DNA from 3 places in the Micromonospora sp. WMMA1363 genome. Region 3 is predicted to be linked to each of the others. Evidence: predicted binding sites of a transcription regulator. Region 3 holds the regulator's gene; each other region holds the start of a gene.
The links. Region 3 encodes HrcA, which represses chaperone genes, less so after heat shock. Its sites were predicted from a motif close to GGTTNGCACNCTCNNNNNGAGNGTGCNAACC; they were not measured.
Positions count from the first base shown of each region.

Region 1: a site for HrcA is predicted at 2,110-2,140, ahead of groL (chaperonin GroEL). Genes of this name have one in related genera too.
Region 2: a site for HrcA is predicted at 5,169-5,199, ahead of groES (co-chaperone GroES). Genes of this name have one in related genera too.

Region 1 is NZ_JAUALB010000001.1:3,509,403-3,516,747, reverse strand. It holds gene QTQ03_RS16255 (GNAT family N-acetyltransferase) at 1-434, opposite strand, end outside; gene QTQ03_RS16250 (cold-shock protein) at 645-848, shown strand; gene QTQ03_RS16245 (hypothetical protein) at 1,208-2,062, shown strand; gene groL (chaperonin GroEL) at 2,337-3,959, shown strand; gene QTQ03_RS16235 (hypothetical protein) at 4,095-4,298, opposite strand; gene QTQ03_RS16230 (GNAT family N-acetyltransferase) at 4,384-5,313, opposite strand; gene QTQ03_RS16225 (IS3 family transposase) at 5,432-6,328, opposite strand; gene QTQ03_RS16220 (transposase) at 6,325-6,645, opposite strand; gene QTQ03_RS16215 (S8 family serine peptidase) at 6,742-7,345, opposite strand, start outside.
Region 2 is NZ_JAUALB010000001.1:3,167,701-3,175,045, reverse strand. It holds gene QTQ03_RS14555 (ATP-binding cassette domain-containing protein) at 1-704, opposite strand, end outside; gene QTQ03_RS14550 (sugar ABC transporter substrate-binding protein) at 812-1,906, opposite strand; gene ybaK (Cys-tRNA(Pro) deacylase) at 2,153-2,665, opposite strand; gene QTQ03_RS14540 (THUMP-like domain-containing protein) at 2,671-3,933, opposite strand; gene QTQ03_RS14535 (hypothetical protein) at 4,121-4,663, opposite strand; gene QTQ03_RS14530 (helix-turn-helix domain-containing protein) at 4,771-5,058, opposite strand; gene groES (co-chaperone GroES) at 5,338-5,646, shown strand; gene groL (chaperonin GroEL) at 5,717-7,345, shown strand, end outside.
Region 3 is NZ_JAUALB010000001.1:2,659,830-2,667,174, forward strand. It holds gene QTQ03_RS12135 (PhoH family protein) at 1-158, opposite strand, end outside; gene QTQ03_RS12140 (serine hydrolase domain-containing protein) at 453-1,826, opposite strand; gene QTQ03_RS12145 (histidine triad nucleotide-binding protein) at 1,823-2,185, opposite strand; gene QTQ03_RS12150 (16S rRNA (uracil(1498)-N(3))-methyltransferase) at 2,242-2,976, opposite strand; gene dnaJ (molecular chaperone DnaJ) at 3,145-4,290, opposite strand; gene hrcA (heat-inducible transcriptional repressor HrcA) at 4,360-5,382, opposite strand; gene QTQ03_RS12165 (DUF4870 domain-containing protein) at 5,607-6,218, shown strand; gene hemW (radical SAM family heme chaperone HemW) at 6,290-7,345, opposite strand, start outside.

The sequences.
Region 1 (7,345 bases), 850 kb from region 3:
TTGCCGACCACCACCTCCAGCATCAGCTCCCGCCGACCGCCGGCGCGCGACCAGCCGGCCACCGCATCGATCAGGTCGGCCAGCAGCCCGGTGCCGCGCCAGGCCGGGGTGACGTACACGGCGTAGACGACGGTGAGCCCCGGCTCGTCCGGGGCCACCGTGCCGCCGGCGTGGCCGACCAGCCGGCCCCCGGGGTCGGCGACGAACTGCGCGGTGTCCGTGCCGGTCGACGTGTAGGCGACGCGGGCGGCGTACTCGGCGTGCGGGCGGGCCGCCGCGTCGGCGATCGTCTCGAGGAAGGCGAGCGGCGAGTCGGCGAGCATCTCCAGCCGGAGGGCCCGCATCCGGGCGCCGTCCCCGGGCCGGATCCGCCGCACCTGCGCCTGTCGTGCCGTCACCCGCTCCGGGCCGGGCCGGCCCGGAGTGCTGGTCATGCCCGCATGCGTACCACAGCGGCGGACGGCAATGCGCATCGCTCGGAATATGCCCGATTTGTGGTCGTGCGCCGCCGTCACGCCTCGTGTAGCGTGCGATTTCGGTCACCGATTCAGCGACCGTCCCCGATCGCCGAACCGGTGCCGTCCCGCGGGCCGGCGCAGCGGACCGCGGGTAGTGATACGCCGCGCATAGTGAGGAAGTGCACCGTGGCACAGGGCACCGTGAAGTGGTTCAACGCCGAAAAGGGCTACGGCTTCATCGCCGTCGACGGCGGGCAGGACGTCTTCGTTCACTTCTCCGCCATCGAGATGGATGGCTACAAGGCGCTGGACGACGGCCAGCGGGTGGAGTTCGAGATCGCCCAGGGCCAGAAGGGGCCTCAGGCCGAACGGGTACGCGTCATCGCCTGAGTCGGCGAGCGGCCCCACGGGTGGGGCCGACCACCCCGGCCGTGATCCGATCCACGGCCGGGCGGGGGTGCGGTGTCGGCGCCGCACCGGGGAGGATGAGCCGTTCCAGCTATCGCTGAGGAGGGTTCGTTGTCCGACCAGCCGCCTCCGACCGTGCCGTCTCCCGCGCCGGGCGACCCCGACCCGGCTTCCGGTGCGCGGCCGGCAGGTCCAGTTCCGGGTGCGCCGCCCCGGGGCCGTACCCCGGTTATCCCACCCCGGAGTCGTCGTGGGGTCCGGGCGGTGTGCCGCCGGCTGCCCCCGGCCCCTGGTACCCGGGCGCTCACGCCTGGCCCGGCCCGGCGTTTCCCGGTTGGTCCGTGCCCGGGGTTGATCCGAATGATCCACTGGTCACTCCGCCAGGTGCCGGGCTGGACGGCTGGTTCGGTCGCTGCCTCGCTGCGGTCCGCCGGGGTTGGCGCCTGCTCCTGCCGATCGTGTTGCTGACCCAGGTGCTGCCGGCCGCGCTGATCAGCGCGCTCACGTACGCGGTCGATCCCTCGGCGGACTGGGAGGCGGCCGCGGCCGACGGGTCCGCGCTGCTTCCCGACACGTTCGCCACCGATCTGGCCACCCTGTTCGGCGTCGTCATCGGCGGCACTTTGCTCTTCGGTCTGGTGCAGAGCGTCGGGTGGGCGGCCGGCACCTGGGTGATCGCCCGACAGGCGGCCGGCGAGCCGGTCGGGTTCGGTGAAGCGGTCCGCTACGGTCTGCGTCGTGCGCTCGGCCTGTGGGCCTGGACCCTGCTGGTGAGTCTGCTCCTCGGCATCGGTCTGTGCCTGTGCCTGCTGCCCGGTCTCTACGTCGCGTTCGCGCTGAGCCTGTTCGGGCCGGTGTACCTCTTCGAGCGCCAGCCGCCGATCGGCCGCGCCTTCCGGATGTTCCACGACCGGCTCGGGCTGCTGCTCGGCCGGGTGGCGCTGATCATGGCTGCGGTGATGGTGGCGACGGTGGTGGCCGGCGTGGTGGAGTCCGTCGGCTCGGTGCCGCTGGGCGTGGACCCGCTGGGCTCTCCCGGCTCGACGGTGGGGCTGTTCGCCGTGATCGTGGTCGCCGCCGTGCTGTCCCTGCCGGCCTACCTCGCCCAGCAGGTCGGCCTGGTGGTGACCTACGCCGAGCAGCGCGCTCATGAGGGGCCGGTGAACGCGGCGCGGCTGGCCGCGGAACTCGGCTGACCGGGGCGGTCGCGCTTGCACTCGGCAAGGGAGAGTGCTAAACAGGTCATTGGCACTCGCATACCGTGAGTGCCAATGGTCGGGGCGGTAGGGCCACGGCCGTACCGGCGTCGCGAGGCGTTGGTACGGCACATGGCCGGTCGTCGCGGGCTATCCGGCCCGGCCGGCGGACGTCGTCGTCGCCAGGTGGCGACGTCCCAAGGTGCGTACACCAGACGGCCCATCCGGGGCACACCCTCGGGTGGCCCGTGAGTGTCCAGGAGGACAACGCCGTATGGCCAAGATGATCGCGTTCGACGAGGAGGCTCGCCGCGGCCTCGAGCGGGGCATGAACCAGCTCGCCGACGCCGTGAAGGTGACCCTCGGCCCCAAGGGCCGCAACGTCGTGCTCGAGAAGAAGTGGGGTGCCCCCACCATCACCAACGATGGTGTGAGCATCGCCAAGGAGATCGAGCTCGAGGACCCGTACGAGAAGATCGGCGCCGAGCTGGTCAAGGAGGTCGCGAAGAAGACCGACGACGTCGCCGGTGACGGCACGACGACGGCGACCGTCCTGGCCCAGGCCCTGGTCCGCGAGGGCCTGCGCAACGTGGCCGCCGGTGCCAACCCGATGGCCCTGAAGCGGGGCATCGAGTCTGCCGTGGCCAACGTCTCGGAGGAGCTGCTCAAGCTCGCCAAGGACGTGGAGACCAAGGAGCAGATCGCCTCCACCGCCTCCATCTCAGCCGGCGACCCCAGCGTCGGCGAGATCATCGCCGAGGCGATGGACAAGGTCGGCAAGGAAGGCGTCATCACCGTCGAGGAGAGCAACACCTTCGGCCTGGAGCTGGAGCTCACCGAGGGTATGCGCTTCGACAAGGGCTACATCTCCGCGTACTTCATGACCGACCCGGAGCGGATGGAGGCGGTCTTCGACGACCCCTACATCCTGATCGTCAACAGCAAGATCTCCTCGGTGAAGGACCTGCTCCCGATCCTCGAGAAGGTCATGCAGTCGGGCAAGCCGCTGCTGATCATCGCCGAGGACATCGAGGGTGAGGCGCTGGCGACCCTGGTCGTCAACAAGGTGCGCGGCACCTTCAAGTCCGTCGCCGTCAAGGCGCCGGGCTTCGGTGACCGCCGCAAGGCCATGCTCGCCGACATCGCCATCCTCGCCGGTGGCCAGGTCATCAGCGAGGAGGTCGGCCTCAAGCTGGACGCCGTCGGCCTCGACATGCTGGGCCGCGCCCGCAAGGTCGTGGTGACCAAGGACGAGACCACCATCGTCGACGGTGCCGGCGACGCCGAGCAGATCCAGGGTCGGGTCAACCAGATCCGGGCCGAGATCGACAAGAGCGACTCCGACTACGACCGGGAGAAGCTGCAGGAGCGGCTGGCCAAGCTGGCCGGTGGCGTTGCGGTGATCAAGGTCGGCGCGGCCACCGAGGTCGAGCTGAAGGAGCGCAAGCACCGTATCGAGGACGCTGTCCGCAACGCGAAGGCCGCCGTCGAGGAGGGCATCGTCCCGGGTGGTGGCGTCGCGCTGGTGCAGGCCGGCAAGACCGCGTTCGACAAGCTGGACCTCACCGGTGACGAGGCGACCGGCGCGCAGATCGTCAAGATCGCGCTGGACGCTCCGCTGCGGCAGATCGCCGTCAACGCCGGCCTCGAGGGTGGCGTCGTCGTCGAGCACGTCCGCAACATCGAGGCGGGTCACGGCCTGAACGCCGCGACCGGCGACTACGTGGACCTGATGGCCGCGGGCATCATCGACCCGGCCAAGGTGACCCGGTCGGCGCTGCAGAACGCGTCGTCGATCGCGGCGCTCTTCCTCACCACCGAGGCCGTCGTGGCGGACAAGCCGGAGAAGACCCCGGCCGCCCCGGCTGGCCCGGGTGGCGGGGAAATGGACTTCTGAGTCCAGCTCCACGACACCGGGAGGGGCGGGCCGCGTTCAGCGGTCCGCCCCTTCCGCGTATCTCCTCAGGCCGGCACCGACCCGTTCCCGCAGGTCGGCAACCGCCCATTTCCTCATATGGCAGCGGCCGTTTCCTCAGGTCGGCAACGGCCGTTGGTTGCGCCGTTTCCGTGCCCGGTCGTACGGCTGCGGTACGACCGGGACCGGCTCGTCCACCACCGCCGCCGGTTCGTCGGCCGGGGGGTCGTCGGTGCCGTCCATCTCCGCCCGCTGCTCTGCGTCGCCGTAGTCGAAGCGGTCGAAGGGCAGCGGGCCGGGTCGTTCGTCGTCCGTGGTCATGGCGCCTCCTCTACCGAAACGGTAGGGGGCGCCGATGGCCGATGCGGGCGAATGAGACTATCAGGTGATCTATCCTATTCGCCCTTTATCGATCCGCGAGCGTCTTCCGGTACAGGAAGAAGACCCGCTCGATCCGGGCGTCCGCACTGCCCGAGTAGAAGCGCACCGGCCCCACCCAGCCGATCTGCGCCGCCGTGACGCCCGCCGCGCGCTGGTCGGCCAGGCACCGGCGCAACAGAACCGCACCGATGCCGGATCCCTCGGCCGCCGGCGCGGTGCCCATCGGGCCGAACCAACTCGGCCGCGACGAGCCCCAGGCGGCGAACCCGAGCACCTCGCCGTCGCGTTCCGCCAGGTGGCAGCCGGCCCGGTCCCGGCCGACCGAGCCGGCCAGTTCCGTGTCCCAGGTGCCGCCGAACGTCGACCGCGCGAAGGCCGTCAGTGCCGGCAGGTCCGCCGGCCCAGCCCGGCGTACCGTCACGCCCTGGCCGGCCAGCCGTCTCTCGGCCGGCGCCGTCGGGCGCAGGGCCGGGCTTCCGTCGGACGACAGATCGGCGGTCATGTTCCAGGCCGTTCGATCCTGGGTGTAGCCCAAGGCCAGCGCCGCGCAGACCGCCGGCGTGTAGCGCACGTCGACGCCCGGCCAGGCGTAATGCGGGGGGTTGCCGGCCAGCAGCACCTCCACCGCCCCGAGCCCGGCGAACCTTTCCTCGGCGTACGCCAGCAGTGCCCGCCCGACCCCGCGCCGCCGGTGCGCCGGGTCCACGGCGACCAGATCCACATGGCCGAGCGTGCCGTTTCCGCCGGAGGTCGAGCCGATCAGCACGCCGACCAGTTCACCGTTCCGGTACCCGCCCAGCACGACCACGGTCCGGTCGACGGCGGCCCGGGGCCAGAGCACGTCCACGACGGCCGGCGCCTCGGCGGCGTCCTCCGGCAGGTCCAGCGCCTGTCCGCACAGCTGAGTCACGGTCGAGAAATGGTCCAGGGCCAGCTCGACGATCTCCACGTCCACGTCCACGGACGCCGACCCTAGAACACCACAGCCGTTCTGTTAAGAAGGAGCCCTGTTGCCGCTCCGGCCTCCCGGGTGGGGTTGACCCGGTTTGACGGACAGGGTCGGTAAGTTGATCTCACGCTACCTTGCTCGTTGGCCTGCGGGAATAGGCCGTCGCCTCATACTCGGCCGGGCTCATGTAGTCCAGGGTGGAATGGCGGCGGCGGGTGTTGTACCACCCCTCGATCCACTCGAAGATCGCCGCACGGGCGGCGGCCCGGGTCGGCCACGCCCTCCGGTCGAGCAGTTCGGTCTTGATCGTGGCGAAGAACGACTCCGCGACGGCGTTGTCCCAGCACTGACCCCGCCCACCAACCGACAACCGCACCCCGTTGCGGTCGGCCAGCCGGGCGTACTGCGCACTCGTGTACTGGCAACCCCGGTCGCTGTGGAAGATCACCGGCCCGGTCGGGCGTCGGACGGCGATCGCGTTGGACAACGCCTGAGCGGGCAGATCGGTCCGTAGGTGGTCGGCGGTCGCCCAGCCCACAACCCGGCGTGAGGCGATGTCGATGACGGTGGCGAGGTACAGCCAGCCCTCCCACGTGTGGATGTAGGTGATGTCGCCGCACCAGCGGGTGTCGACCCGGCCGGCGGCGACGTCGAAGTCCCGGCGGATCAGGTCCGCCGACAACGCCGCCCCCGGGTCGGGCACGGTCGTGGTGCGCCACCGCTTCGGCGTGCGGCCGCACAACCCGGCGCCCCGCATCAGCCGGGCGACCCGCTTGCCGGAGTGCCGCCGCCCCTGGGCGGCGAGTTCGGCGCGGACCCGGGGTGCGCCGTAGGTGCCGGCCGAGTCGGCGTGGATCTGCGCGATGCGGGCGGCGAGGTCTGCGTCGTCGCGTTCCCGCCGCGACGGCCCGGCACGGTGCTGGTAGTAGGCGGACCGGGAGACCTCCAGCAGCTCACAGGAACGCTTCACGTTCCCGTCGGGCCGCGCCTTCTCCGCCTCGATGAACGGGTACACGTTCACCGGGTCTCCCTCACGAAGAAAGCCGTGGCCCGTTTCAGGATGTCGACGTCCTCGCGGAGCCGGCGGTTCTCCCGCCGCAGCCGCGCCAGCTCGTCGCGCTCGTCGCTGGTCAACCCGTCGCTGCGGGTGCCGGCGTCGATGTCGGCCTGCCTGACCCACTCACGGACCGCGGTCTCGGTCAGGTCGAAGTCCCTCACGACCTGCGCCACCGATCGGTCACCCCGCCGGCACACCTCGACGATCTCCGCCTTGAACTCCGGCGTGAACGCTCTGCGCGGCCGGCGTGGTTTCTTGCCCATGCCTTCCATGATGAACATCCTCCCGAGGAGCACACAGCCCCTCTGAGCTGGGATGTCCGTCAAACCGGGTCAGGCCCAGGGGACGGGCCACGGCGCCACGGTCCGCCCCCGACGTCACCGTTGAGCGGCGCGGACAGCCGCGTAGGCGTCGACGAGGCCAGCGCCGGTCACGTTCCGCGGGTCACCGCACCGGTCGGTGGGCAGCGGAACCGGGGTGGCGGTCGCGGCCAGGATCCGCCGGGTCTTGGGCAGGTCCCCCACCAGCGCCGGGTTGGCCGACCACATCAGCGCCGCGACCCCCGCCACCTGCGGCGTCGCCATCGACGTTCCGCTGAGGACGCTGTACCCGCCGCCCGGCATCGCGCTGAGCACATCGTCGCCGGGTGCCATGAGGTCCGGCTTGGCGGCCCCGCCCGCGGCCGGGCCGCGGGACGAGAAGCCGGTCACCCGGCGCTGCCGGTCGACCGCGCCGACGGTCAACACGTCCGGATACGGGGCCGGTGGATCATCGATCGAGCCGCAGTGCGGGCCGGTGTTCCCGGCGGCGGCCACCACCAGGATGCCGGCGGCGTCCAGGGCGGTGGTGGCCGGCCGCAGCACCCGCGGGTCGCAACCCTCGACCGCCGGGCAGCCCCACGAGTTGGTGAGAATGTCCGGTGCCCGGTCCGGCCGGCCATCGCCGAACGGGTCGCCGCCGGGTGGGAAGGGCGCCAGCATG
Region 2 (7,345 bases), 510 kb from region 3:
TGGGCGTGGGTGATGTCGGTGGTCTTCACCCCGGCGACCATCTGACCGAGGTAGAGCGCGGCGATCCGGTCGGAGACGGCGAAGACGTCGTTCATGTTGTGCGAGATGAGCACCACGGCCAGGCCGTTGTCGGCGAGGCGGCGGACCAGTTCGAGCACCTGCGCGGTCTGCGCGACGCCGAGCGCGGCGGTGGGCTCGTCGAGGATGACCACCTTGCTGTTCCAGAGCACCGACTTGGCGATCGCCACCGTCTGGCGTTGGCCGCCGGAGAGGCTGGAGACGTGTTGGCGCAGCGATTTCACGGTGCGCACGGAGAGCCCGGCGAGCGTCTCGGCGGCCATCTGCTCCATGGTCGGCTCATCGAGCACGATGCCGTTGCGCTTCTCCCGGCCGAGGAACATGTTCTGCACGATGTCGAGGTTGTCGCAGAGTGCCAGGTCCTGGTAGACGACCTCGACGCCGAGTGCGGCGGCGTCGCGCGGACTGTGGATGGTCACTGGGCGGCCGTCGAAGAGGAACTCCCCGGCGTCGGTCGGGTAGATGCCGCTGATGCACTTGACCAGGGTGGACTTGCCGGCGCCGTTGTCGCCGACCAGCGCGGTCACCTCGCCTGGGTAGGCGGAGAAGGCGACGTCACGCAGAACCTGGACGGGACCGAAGCTCTTGTCGATCCCGCGTAGTTCCAGCAGGGGGGTCGCGGACACGGGTTCTCCTTACGCGCTGGGGGAGGTCTCTTCAGCCCGTCGGTAGCGGCGCCGCGCCGCCTGGCACGGGGTGGCCCGTGCTGGGCGGCGCCACGCCTCGGCGGGGTTCAGCTGATGCCGGCGTCGGCGCAGAGCTGGGCGTACGCGCCGCCACAGACCTCGTCCTTGGTCACGAACCCGTCGGCGATGACGTCCTTGACGTTCTCCTTGTAGACCGCCCGCGGGGTGAGCAGCACGGCCGCGACGTCCCGGCCGCTCTCCGGGTCCTCGACGGTCTGGCCGGTTTCTCTCCGTTCGCCCTTGGCGAGCGCGATGGCCAGGTCGGCGGCGGCCTGGGCCTCGTCACGGATGGCCTTGTAGACGGTCATGCACTGGTCACCGGCGAGGATGTTCTGCAGGCCCTGCGGGGTCGCGTCCTGACCGGTCACCGGGACCTTGCCGTTGAGCTTGTTCTTCTTGAGCACCGAGATGGCCGCGTTGCCGAGGCCGTCGTTCGCCGCCAACACGCCGTCGATCTTGCCGCCGGTCTGGGTCAGCATCTGCTCGAAGATCGTGGCGGCCTGGGCGTTGTCCCAGTCCGGCACGGACTGGTCCGGGCCCTTGGTGTATTCGTCGGCGTCGAACTTCGGCTTGAGCACCGAGTCGTACCCGTTCTTGAACAGGGTGGCGTTGTTGTCGGTCGGGGAGCCGTTCAGGTAGGCCACGACCGGGTTCTTGGCGTCCTTGTCGGTCAGGCACGTGCTGAGGCCCTCGCCCTGGAGCTTGCCGACGGCCTCGTTGTCGAAACTGACGTAGTACTCGGCGGAGCCACCGAGGGTGAGCCGGTCGTAGTCGATGGTGGCGACGCCCTGCGACTTCGCCCTGTCCAACACGGCCTTGCCGGTGCCGGAGTCCAGGTTGACGATCATCAGGGCGGTGACACCCTGGGTGATCATCTGGTCCGCGATGGTCTGGAACTGGGACTTGTCGCCCTGGGCGTTCTGGATGTCGTAGTCGACGCGGGCGGCCTTGAACGCCTCCTCCAGGAACTTGCGGTCCGCGCCCTCCCAGCGGGCGGAGGACTTGCTGTCCGGAAGGATTACGCCGATCTTGGCGGTCTTGCCGGAGTCGGCCTGGTCGCCACCGGAGGAGTCGCCGCAGGCCGCTGTGCTGCCGGTGGCCAGCAGGCCCACGACGGCGGCGGCGAGGAAGCCCTTGCGCATGTGCAGGGTCCTTTCGAGGTGGGGGATGGTGTTGTTTTGTTGTGCCCGGCAACGTATTCCGCGCCGTGTCGCCGGCACAAGGCCACCAAGGTCGTGAGTTTGTTGTGGGCGATAACAATTCAGCAACGTGCCCGATACCACCCCGTCGCGCGCTGGCAGTCGTCCGCTGGCAGGGCTGTTCGGGGCAGAACGGGTATATCGGTTGCCAGGCGATGGCGGGCGTGGCGACGTAGGCGTTGCGGACTGTCAGGCGGCGGCGATCGGTGCGGTTGCGGCGCCGGTGAGGTCGACCAGGTCCCGCGGGGACAGCTCCACCTGAAGGCCCCGGCGACCTGCCGAGACGTACACGGTGTCGTGGCGCAGGGCGCTCTCGTCGAGCACGGTGGGCAGCCGCTTCCGCTGGCCGAGCGGGCTGATCCCGCCCCGGACGTACCCGGTGGCGCGTTCGGCCACCGTCCGGTCGGCCATGGTGGCCCGTTTTCCGCTCAACGCGGCGGCCAGAGCCTTGAGATCCAGCTCGCCGGCCACCGGGACGACGGCGACCGCCAGCGCGCCGTCCACCGGGACGACGGCGACCGCCAGCGCGCCGTCCACCTCGGTCACCAGCGACTTGAACACCCGCTCCGCCGGCACACCGAGAGCCACCGCCACCAGTGCTCCGTAGTTCGGGGCGTCCGGGGAGACGTCGTACGGATGGGTGCGGTGCGCGATCCTCCGCCTGGCCAGCAGCGCGGTTGCCGGTGTGCCCTGTCCCGCCACGCCCGTCAACCTAGCGTCCGCGGTGTCCCCCCATCCACTCCACGCGGCTGGAACGGTCGGGCGACGATGACCGTCGGGGCGCCGGCCACCCGGGTGAGCACCAGGCTGGCCGGCTGGTCGCCGGTGAGCCTGAGATCGCGGCGGAGCTGTTCCGGCTCCAGCGCCGAGCCGCGCTTGAGAATCTCCACCCGGCCCACCCGGCGTTCGCGCAGCAGCGCGCGCAGCCGCTTGAGCGAGAACGGCAGCGCGTCGGTCACCTCAAGGCAGCGCGCGAAGGGTGTCGGGGTTGGGGCGTCGGCGTACAGGTAGGCGATCGTGGGGTCGGCCAACGTCGCGTCCAATTCCCCGGCCAGTTCGGCCACCAGGTGCGCGCGGACCACGGCCGGCTCCGGGTCGTACAGGTAACGCCGCACCGGCCCGACCGTCGCCTCGACCGTACCGGAGCCGGTCAGCTCGGCCGTCCCGGCGGGAAAAGGGAACCCGTCGCCATCGGCGGAGTCCCGAGGGGGCCGTTCCTTCAGGACGGTAGCGCGGCGGGGAACCAGCGCCAGCTGACCGCACCAGAGCGCCGCTTCGACCAGGTCGCCGTCGACGCTCACCCACTCCGCCTCCGCGCCGGGCGGGATCAGCGCGTGGTCCAGGCCGGGCGCCACCTTCACCACCGTCCGCGACATCCGTTCGGCCAGCGAGAGTACGAAGTCCCACGGCGGGGAGTAGGCGTTCGGATCGAAGATCCGCCGCCCGGACGCCCGGCGGGCGGGGTCGCAGAAGACTCCGTCCACCCGGCGCACGTCGAACTCCGTCGCGTCCCCGCACTCCACGGTGAACTGCCCGGCGAGCCCGGTCGCCTCGGCGTTCGCGGCGGCCAACGCGGCGGTGAGCGGGTCGGCCTCCACCCCGTACACCCGGACGCCGGCCCGGGCGGCGGCGAGCGCGTCGGCACCGAGACCGCAGCCGAGGTCGGCCAGGGTGCTCACGCCGGCGGTGCGCAGCCGCTCGGCGCGCCGCCGCGCCACCACCCCCCGGGTGGCCTGCTCCAGGCCGGTCCTGGTGAAGAACATGCCGGCGGCGGCCGGACCGAACTTGCCCACTGCCCGCCGCCGCAGCTCGGCCTGGGTGAGCGCCGCCGCGGCCAGCTCGGCCGGCAGCCCGGCCGAGCGGAGTGCCTCCGCCGCGACCAGCGGGTCACCGCCGGCCACCTCGGCCGCCGCCGCGAGCGCGGCCGAGCCCTCGGGGGTACGCAACGCGGCGAGCTGGTCCAGGTTCACCCGGCCATTGTTCCGGCCGAGCCCGGGGCCGGCGGGAGTCGGGGGCGTGGTCGTCCCACGGGCGTGGGACGGACCGGACGGTTCCCGCCGGGCTGGCCGGGCCTGACTCAACGCGTGCCGCCGGCACCGATCCGGCGGGGTAACGGCGTGCGGGTGGCGGCCCCGGGACCGCCACCCGCCGGCCGGATCAGCCGAGCGTCGACCACCACTGGTCGCTGCCGGTGAACCGCTTGACCGGAGTGCCGCTGGCGGACAGGTAGTACTTGTAGCTTCCGGTGGTGCTGTAGCCGTACAGGGCGAAGCCGTCCATATTCCAGTTGTCCGGGCCCTCGTGCCACTCCGGGTGTGAGATCATCCGCAGCTTGACGCCGGTCACCGTGCAGGAGTTGACCGTCCAGTTCGGGTTGAAGAACGTGACGGTCCGGTAGTGGGTGGAGTTGTTGCCGAAGCCACCCCACACGTGCTGCAGTTCGACGTCGCCGAAGGTGGTGCGCAGCAGCGGGATGACCTCCGAATTGCCCCGCAGGTCGTCGCCGCCGGTGCGGAACATCAGCGTGAACGATCCCAGGTTGGCGCAGGAGCCGATCGGACCGGCGCTGGCCGGCGTGGCGGCGGCCGTGATGCCCAGTGCGGACAGCAGGGTGCTGGCCAGGAGCAGCGCCGCGGCGCGGGCGCGGAGACGGGGAAGACGTATGTCGGGTCCTTTCGTCCGAGGTGGATACCCGCTCACAGGCTGCCGTCCGGACCCGGCCCGGCCCACGGGGAGTCCCGGCCCCACCCGGGTGGGAAAACCGGGTGGACGACACGCCGCCGACGCCCCGGCCAGGTCCCGAGGGCTCACGGCCCGTCGGCGCCGCCGAGGAAGGCGAGTGCCGCCCGGACCCGCACGTTGATCCCGCGCCGCGCGTCCGGGTCCGCCGGGATCAGGTCGAGCTTGCCGGTGATCGCCGAGAGGTGCTTCTCTACCGTGCCGACCCGGCAACTCATTCGCTCGGCGATGCCGAGGTTGGACAGCCCCTCGGCGAGCAGGGTCAGGACCCGGCGCTCGTGCGGGCTCAGCCGGGCCAGCGGGTCGTCCGGCCGGCGCCGGGCCATCAGCCGCTGGATCAGGTGTCGGTCGACCACCACCTCGCCGGCCGAGGCGTACCGGGTGACGCCGGGCGTTCCGCTGGCGACGCGTCGGGCATCCCAGTTGGCACTCTCCTTGACGGAGTGCTAGCCGAGGAATAACCTGCGATTAGCACTCTCACCCTGAGGGTGCCAACCGTCCGGGCCCGGTGCCCGGGAGGTGAACGCCAGGCGGACCGGCACCCGCGACGACGGCCCCGCCCGGTGGCATGTGGCAGATTGAGCTGACCGGTTCGCCGGTCGGTAACGAAACCAGTACCCCAGGAGGGTATGCCCGTGACTACCGCGACCAAGGTTGCGATCAAGCCGCTCGAGGACCGGATCGTGGTCCAGGCGAACGAGGCTGAGACCACCACGGCGTCGGGCATCGTGATCCCCGACACCGCCAAGGAGAAGCCGCAGGAGGGCACCGTCCTCGCTGTCGGCCCGGGCCGGATCGACGACAAGGGTAACCGCGTGCCGCTCGACGTCAAGGTCGGCGACACCGTCCTCTACTCGAAGTACGGCGGCACCGAGGTCAAGTACGCCGGCGAGGAGTACCTGGTGCTCTCCGCCCGCGACGTCCTCGCGATCATCGAGAAGTAAGCAACCGAGCAGTGTCGTTGCCCCGGTCCGGCTCGCCGGGCCGGGGCAACCTCGCTTCGAAGGGACATTGATGGCGAAGATCCTGAGCTTCTCGGACGACGCCCGGCACCTGCTGGAGCACGGTGTCAACGCCCTCGCGGACGCGGTCAAGGTGACCCTCGGCCCCCGCGGGCGCAACGTCGTTCTGGACAAGAAGTTTGGTGCGCCCACGATCACCAACGACGGCGTGACGATCGCCAAGGAGATCGAGCTCACCAACCCGTACGAGAACCTCGGCGCGCAGCTGGTCAAGGAGGTGGCGACCAAGACCAACGACGTCGCCGGCGACGGGACCACCACCGCGACCGTGCTGGCCCAGGCGATGGTCCGCGAGGGCCTGCGCAACGTCGCGGCCGGCGCCAACCCGTCCGGCCTCAAGCGGGGCGTCGACGCGGCGGCCACCAAGGTCTCCGAGGCGTTGCTCGGCAAGGCCGTCGAGGTGGCTGACAAGGAGGCGATCGCGCACGTCGCGACCATCTCCGCGCAGGACGCGACGATCGGTGAGCTGATCGCCGAGGCGATGGAGAAGGTCGGCCGCGACGGCGTCATCACCGTCGAGGAGGGCTCCACCCTCGCCACCGAGCTGGACGTGACCGAGGGGCTCCAGTTCGACAAGGGCTTCATCTCGCCGAACTTCGTCACCGACGTGGAGGCGCAGGAGTCGGTCCTGGAGGACCCGTACATCCTCATCACCACCCAGAAGATCTCGGCGATCGAAGAGCTGCTGCCGCTGCTGGAGAAGGTCCTCCAGAACAGCAAGCCGCTGCTCGTCATCGCCGAGGACGTCGAGGGTCAGGCGCTGTCCACCCTGGTGGTCAACGCGCTCCGCAAGACCATCAAGGTGTGCGCGGTCAAGGCCCCCGGCTTCGGTGACCGCCGCAAGGCGATGCTCCAGGACATCGCGATCCTCACCGGCGCCGAGCTGGTCGCGCCCGAGCTGGGCTACAAGCTCGACCAGGTCGGCCTCGAGGTGCTCGGCTCCGCCCGGCGGGTGGTGGTCGACAAGGAGAACACGACGATCGTCGACGGCGTCGGCCAGGCCGCCGACGTCGCCGACCGGGTCGCGCAGATTCGCAAGGAGATCGAGGCCTCGGACTCCGAGTGGGACCGGGAGAAGCTCTCCGAGCGGCTGGCCAAGCTCTCCGGTGGGATCGCCGTCATCAAGGTGGGCGCGGCGACCGAGGTCGAGATGAAGGAGCGTAAGCACCGCATCGAGGACGCCATCGCCGCGACCAAGGCCGCGGTCGAGGAGGGCACGGTTCCCGGTGGCGGCGCCGCCCTGGTGCAGATCCTGTCGGTGCTCGACGACGACCTCGGATTCACCGGTGACGAGAAGGTGGGCGTGTCGATCGTGCGTAAGGCGCTGGTCGAACCGCTGCGCTGGATCGCCCAGAACGCCGGCCACGACGGCTACGTCGTGGTGCAGAAGGTCGCCGGCAAGGGTTGGGGGCACGGCCTCAACGCGGCCACCGGCGAGTACGTCGACCTGGCCAAGGCCGGCGTCCTGGACCCGGTGAAGGTGACCCGCAACGCGGTCGCCAACGCCGCGTCGATCGCCGGCCTGTTGCTCACCACGGAGAGCCTCGTGGTGGAGAAGCCGGCGGAGCCGGAGCCGGCCGCGGGCGGCAACGGCCACTCGCACGGTCACGGCCACCAGCAC
Region 3 (7,345 bases):
ATGAGTTCGAGCAGTTCGCCGAAGAGCCGCTCGGCGAGGGCGTTGTCCGCGGGCACGCCGGTGATCGTGATCTCATTGCCCCGGACGTGCACGTCGCTGTTGACCGAACGCTCGACCAGTCGCAGGATCTCGTCACCCGCGCCGAGGAGATTGACCATGATCTTCGAATCAGGAACGGTGATCCTGGTCTGCGCCCGGGGCGGGCCGGGAGGTGAGGTGCTGGTCATAGGTCGGGCCGAGTGGCCCTGAGCCACCTGCTCTCGTCTCGGCGCCGGGCCGGGCGGCACGGCGTGCGGGCGTTGCTCCCATCGTATCCGTTCAACAGCGCCGACACCGCGCCCATTTCCCGGGCCACCACCCCACCATGCCCCAACCCCGCGATCTTGCACTTCTGGTCGCCTGCGCGTCGCCCCTCCCGACGGAACCGCAAGATCGACGAGGTGGGGTGCGGGTCACGGGACGCGGAAGGTGTGACGATCGAAGGTCTCCTGGGTCCGGGTGAAACGGTAGGTCGCCCAGTGCAGCCGGACCACTGTCCCGTTCCCGTCGCGGGTGAGCCGCAGCAGCTCACCCACCTCCCGACCGGAAACCGTCCGGTAGACCTCCGGGCGGTCCGGTAGCGGGGCGAAGACGGCCGGCGGCTTGCCGGCCGGATCATCCGCCGCCCGAGCGCGCAGCGCACCGTCATGCCAGCTGAACACATACTCGAAGCCCTCGCCCCACCAACGGCCGAGCAGACCGCGGACCTCCGGCGGGGCCGGCGGACCGGGCCGCCAGGGAGCGATCTCGGCCGGGTCGTGCTCCGCGGCGGCGGCGAGTAGCCGGTGCGGCAGCTCGAACAACTCGCCGGCGGTGCCGGAGGAGCCGAGTACCGCCGCACCCATCGCGCCGGCGGTGCCCTCGCCGCCCCGGCGGCCGTATACTCCGGCGAGAAAACCGGGCATAGCGCCGTCGTGGCCGACATGCATGATCCGCTGGCCCTGCGGCACCATGATCAGCCCCAGCCCGAACCCGCCGGCCCAGAGCGTCTCGTCGGTGACCGTCGCCGGCCAGCGCATCTCCTCCAGGGTGGCGGGCGAGAGCACCCGGCCAGCCACGTCGAGCGCCGCCGGGTCGGCCAGGAAGGCCGCCCAACGGGCCATATCGCCCGCTGTGCTCCACAACTGTGCGGCCGGGCCGACCGCGCCGAAGTCGGTGGGCGGCTCCGGGTGCGCCTCGTCGGAGTACTCGTCGACCAAGAACCCGGTCGCGGCCCGACGACCGGGTTCCGCCGTGGTCGCGGTCAGCCCCAGCGGCGTCAGCACCCGCTCGGCGAGGACTTCCGTCCAGGTCCCGCCGCGCAGCGTGCCGGCCAGGTGGCCGAGCAGCGCCATGCCGAGGTTCGAGTAGTGATAGCGGCGACCGTTGGGCAGCACCCGTTCGGCCCGGGAAAGATCAGCCATGAGCTGGTCGATGTCCGGCGCGCGCAGGGTGTCCCAGACATCGCCGTACGGCTCGCGCTGCAGGCCCGAGGTGTGCGACAGCAACCGCCGGATGGTCAACTCGCCGTGGGCCGGCAGATCCAGGTGCCGACTCAGCGGGTCGTCCAGGTCGAGCAGGCCGTCGTCGCGGCACTGCATCGTCAGGACGGCCGTGAAGGTCTTGGTCACCGAGCCGATCCGGAACCGGGTCTGCGGATCCAGCGCGGTGTCGTTGCCGGTGCCACCGACCGTGCACGTCCACAACGGACGATCGGCACGGTGCAGGGCCGCCGCGACCGCCGGCACCCGGGCCCGCGCCTGGACCCGCCGTACCATCCGGTCGAGCCGGTCACCGACCGGTGTCACGCAAGATCCCGGGCCAGCATCGGGCCGAGCGGAGCGCCACCGAGCAGATGCGCGTGCACGTGGAAGACCTCCTGGCCGCCATACGCCCCGGTGTTGAACATCAGCCGGAAGCCGTCGCCGAGCAGCCCCTCGTCCTCCGCCACCGCGGCGGCGGTGGCGAGCACCTGGCCGGCGAGCCCCGGGTCACCCTGGGCGAGGGTGGCCACGTCGGCGTAGTGCTCCTTCGGGATCACCAGCACGTGCACCGGCGCCTTGGGGCCGATGTCACGGAAGGCGAGCGTACTGGGCGTCTCCCGGACGACGGTGGCCGGGATCTCCCCGGCGACGATGCGGCAGAACAGACAATGAGGTGTGCTCACCGGGGCAGTGTAAGGAAGGGCCCCCATCGGCGCGACGAATTCCAGGGGTGCTCGGGTCACCAGCGCAAGAGGCGGGCGGCGAGCAGGGACAGGGCGGCGATGCCGGCCGTCGAGGTACGGAGCACGGTCGGGCCGAGGCGGACCGGGCGGGCGCCGGCTTCGACGAAGACGCCGACCTCAGCGTCGGTGATGCCGCCCTCCGGGCCCACGACCAACACGATCTCACCGGCATCGGGCAACTCGGCCATGGTCAGCCGATCCTCGGCCGCCTCGTGGAGGACGAACGCGGCGGCGGCACCGGAGAGCCGCCGGGCCACGGTCTCGGTCGATTCGTCCGGCGCCCCGGCCACCACCGGTAGCCACGGCCGGCGGGCCTGCTTGGCCGCCTCCCGGGCGGTGACGGCCCACTTCTCCCGGGCCCGGACGCCCCGCTCGCCCCGCCACCGCACCACTGATCGGGAAGCCGACCAGGGCACGACTTCGTCCACCCCGACCTCGGTCATCGCCTGCACCGCCAGTTCGCCCCGGTCTCCCTTGGCGAGACCCTGCACCACGACGAGACGCGGGACCGGCGCGTCGACGTACCCCCGCGAGGTGACCCGGAGGTCGAGGACGCCCCGGCCGACGGCGGTGACCACTGCGGTGGCCGTACCACCGTGCCCGTCGGCGAGCAGGAGTTCCTCGCCGACCCGCAACCGCTGGACGGTGGCGGCATGGTGCCCCTCGGGGCCGCCGAGCGTCATCGCGTCGGCGATGGGCAGCGACTCGACCAGGAACAGCGGCGCGGACACGATCAACAGGCTAGCGGCCCCGGGCGGTCACAGGTACGCCGGCCACCCGGCACACCGCCGCGCAACAGCCGCGCCGCACCCACTGCACCCGGCACACCGCCGCGCCGCACGCCACCACGGTGGCGACCCGGACAACCCGCCAAACGTCCCGGGCGGCGTCCGGACCGTTCAGGCGTGGCCGTTGAAGGCGTCGCGCATCCGGGAGAAGAAGCCGCCCTGTTTGGTCAACTCGGCGACCTCCTCGCCGCGGGTCTTGGCGAACTCGCGCAGCACCCGCTCCTGGTCCGCGTCGAGCTTCGTCGGTGTCCGCACGTCGAGGTGAACGTAGAGGTCGCCCCGGCCGGTGCCACGCAGATGCGGCACGCCGCGGGCGCGGAGCCGCAGCGTGCTGCCCGGCTGGGTGCCCGACTTCACGTCGACCGGCTCCTCGCTGTCGAGCGTCTTGATGGTCAGTCGGGTGCCCAGCGCGGCCGCCGTCATCGGGACGGTCACCCGGCAGTGCAGGTCGTCCCCCTTCCGGGAGAACACGTCGTGTGGCCGCTCGTGGATCTCCACGTAGAGGTCGCCGGCCGTGCCGCCGCCGGGGCCGACCTCGCCCTGCTGGGCCAGCCGGATCCGCATGCCGTCCTCGACACCGGCCGGGATCTTGACGGTGAGCGACCGGCGGGTACGCACCCGGCCGTCGCCGGCGCAGGTCGGGCACGGCTGCGGAATCGTGGTCCCGAAGCCCTGGCAGGCGGTACAGGGCCGGGCCGAGACCACCTGGCCCAGGAAGGTACGCTGCACCGACTGCACCTCGCCCCGACCACCGCAGGCCTCACAGGTGGCCAGGTGGGTGCCGGCGGCGGTGCCGGCGCCGGAGCAGGTGGTGCAGAGCACAGCCGTGTCGACCGTGATCGGGGCCTCGACGCCGAACGCGGTTTCGTGCAGGTCCAGTTCGAGGCGCAGGATCGCGTCGGCGCCGGGCCGGGTACGCGGACGCGGACCCCGGGCGCCGCCGGCGGCGCCGCCGAAGAACGCGTCCATGATGTCCTGGAAGCCGACGAACGGGCCCGCCCCGCCGGGGCCGCCGGGACCGCCGGGCCCTCCGCCGCCGGGTGCGAGCGGGTCACCGCCGAGGTCGACGATCTGCCGTTTCCGATCGTCGGAGAGGACCTCGTATGCGGCGTTGATGTCCTTGAACTTCTCCTGCGCCTCCGGGTCCGGATTGACATCCGGGTGGTACTGGCGCGCGAGCTTCCGGTAGGCACGCTTGATCTCGTCGTCGGAGGCCTCCCGGCTCACGCCGAGGATGCCGTAGTAGTCCCTGGCCACTGCGTTCCGTGTCCTCATGTTCGTCTCGCGTTACGCCGGCCGCCGGCCCGGACGGCCGGACGGTACTGCCTAGTTCTGGGCCAGCAGGTCGCCCACGTAGCGTGCCACGGCGCGAACCGTGGCGATGGTCCCGGGGTAGTCCATCCGGGTCGGTCCCAACACACCAAGACCACCGACGATGGTGACCCCCGGACCGTAACCGGTACTGACCACCGAGGTGGCGCGGAGGTTATCGATCTCGTTCTCGTCGCCGATCCGAACGCGCATCGCGCTCGGCTCGATTTCTCCGATGAGTTTGAGGAGCACGACCTCCTCCTCCAGCGCTTCCAGGATCGGACGCAGCGAACCCTGGAAGTCGAGCAGCCCGCCCCGGGCGAGATTGGCGGTGCCGGCCAACGCGATCCGCTCCTCGTGCCGCTCGACCAGTGTCTCCAGCAGCACCGTGGAGAGGGCGGTCATCGCCGGGCGCCGCTCGGCCGTGGCCTCGTCGACCAGCGACTGCACCAGCGGCGGCGTGTCGGACAGCCGGGCGCCGACCAGCTTCTCGTTGACCAGCTGGCGCAGGTCGGTGACGTCGCCGGCGGGGATCGGCCCGGGCAGCTCGACCAGACGCTGCTCGACGCGACCGGTGTCCGCGATCATGACGAGCATCAGCCGGGTGCTGGAGATGGGCACCAGCTCCAGGTGGCGTACCGAAGAGCGGGCCAGGCTCGGATACTGCACGACGGCGACCTGCCGGGTCAGCTGGGCCAGCAGCCGCACCGTGCGGTATACCACGTCGTCCAGGTCGACCGCGCCGACCAGGAATCGCTCGATCGCCCTGCGCTCGGCCGGGCTGAGCGGCTTGACCCGGGACAGCCGGTCCACGAAGAGCCGATATCCACGGTCGGTGGGCACCCGGCCGGCGCTGGTGTGCGGCTGCCGGATGTAGCCCTCCTCCTCCAGCACCGCCATGTCGTTCCGGACGGTCGCCGGGGAGACCCCGAGCTGGTGCCGCTCGACCAGTGACTTACTGCCGACAGGCTCCTGCGTGGCGACGTAATCCTCGACGATCGCACGCAGTACCGCCAGCTTCCGGTCGTCGAGACCCAACCTCCCCACCTCCTTGTCGCGCGTCGGTCGCCGGTTGCCGGGCGGCGGCCTGGCACTCGACTGTAACGAGTGCCAGTCTACGTCGGCGCGTCCGCCACCGCGATGATCAACGAAGGACGAGTGGTGTGTCCGGACACCCGTGGTGGTGGCAGGGCCGATCATCCGGACATCCGGGGCGGTGTCGCTCTGGTGCACCGTTGCGGTCTCCCCCTACGGTGATCCTCATGACTGAACCGCCTCGCCCTCCGGGCGCCGGAGAGCCCGGCCCGCAGGGCCCCGACGAGCCCACCGCACCACTGTCCGGGGCACCCGGCCCCGGTGGCTATCCGCCGCCCGGCGGCTATCCGCCCCCCGGCGGGCCTGGTGGCTACCCACCACCCGGCGGCTACCCACCCCCCGGCGGGCCTGGTGACTACCCACCACCCGGCGGCTACCCACCCCCCGGCCCCGGCTACCCGGCCGGCGGCGCCTACGGCGCCCCCGCCGGCTTCGCCAACAACGAGGACAAGACCTGGGCTCTGATCGCGCACTTCGGCGGCGCGCTCGGAATGTTCCTCGGGGGCGGCGTCTTCGGCTGGGTCGGCCCGCTGGTCGCCCTCATGGCTCGCGGTAACCAGTCGCCGACCGTCCGGGCCCACGCGGTCGCCGCCCTGAACTTCCAGATCCTCTGGTCGGTGATCGCTGTGATCGGGTGGATCCTCACCTGCGTCATCATCGGCTTCCTGGTCGGCATCGCCGCGATGATCATCGGCATCATCTTCGGTGTGATCGCCGGCGTCAAGGCCAACGAGGGCATGCTGTACCGCTACCCGATGTCCGCCAACTTCATCAAGTGAGCCTCGACCGGCCGCTCCCGCGGCCGGTCGACACGGCTCCCGGCCCGCTGGCACCGCTGGCGGCCTTGCCGTCAGGGCAGCAGGTCACGCACCACGGCATCGGCCAGCAGCCGGCCGCGCAGGGTGAGCACGGCCCGGCCGGCGGCGTACTCCGCGTCGGCCAGCAGGCCGACGGACCGCGCACGCTCGGCACCCGCCCGGCCGGCGGGGTCCAGCACCTCCAACGGCAGGCCGGCGGCGAGCCGCAGGCACAGCATGACCTCCTCCAGGTGCGCCTCGTCGGCGGTCAGCACCTCCCGGGCCAGGCCCGGGGACTCCCCGGCGGCCAGCCGCTTGGCGTACGCCGTGGGGTGCTTGACGTTCCACCAGCGCACGCCGCCGACGTGGCTGTGCGCCCCCGGGCCGAGGCCCCACCAGTCCCCGCCGGTCCAGTAGAGCAGGTTGTGCCGGCACCGGGCGGCCGGCGTCCGCGCCCAGTTGGAGACCTCGTACCAGGAGAAACCCGCTGCGTCGAGGACGGCCTCCGCGGCAAGGTAGCGGTCCGCGGCGACGTCGTCGGAGGGGTACGGCAGTTCGCCGCGCCGCACCCGGGCCGCCAGCCCGGTCCCCTCCTCCACGGTCAGGGCGTACGCGCTGACGTGGTCCACGTCGGCAGCGACCACCTGGTCGAGCGAGGCGGCGAAGTCCGCCGCCTCCTCGCCCGGCGTGCCGTAGATCAGGTCCAGGTTGACGTGGTCGAACCCGGCGTCGCGGGCCTCCCGGGCGGCAACGACGGCCCGGCCGGCACTGTGCTGCCGGTCGAGGACCGCCAGCACCCCCGGCGACGCGGACTGCATGCCCAGCGAGATCCGGGTGTAGCCGGCGGCCCGCAACGCCTTCAGCGACTCCGGCGACACCGATTCCGGGTTCGCCTCCGTCGTGATCTCGGCGTCGGCGGCCAGCCCGAACGTGTGGTCGATCCCGTCGAGGATCCGGGCCAGGTCGTCGGCGGGCAACAGGGTCGGGGTGCCGCCGCCGACGAAGACCGTGTCGACCCGGGGCGGCGGGCTGCCGCGCAGCACCCGGGCGGCCAGCGCCAGCTCGGCCCGCACCGCGTCCGCGTACCCCGCCCGGCCCCCGCCGCCCAG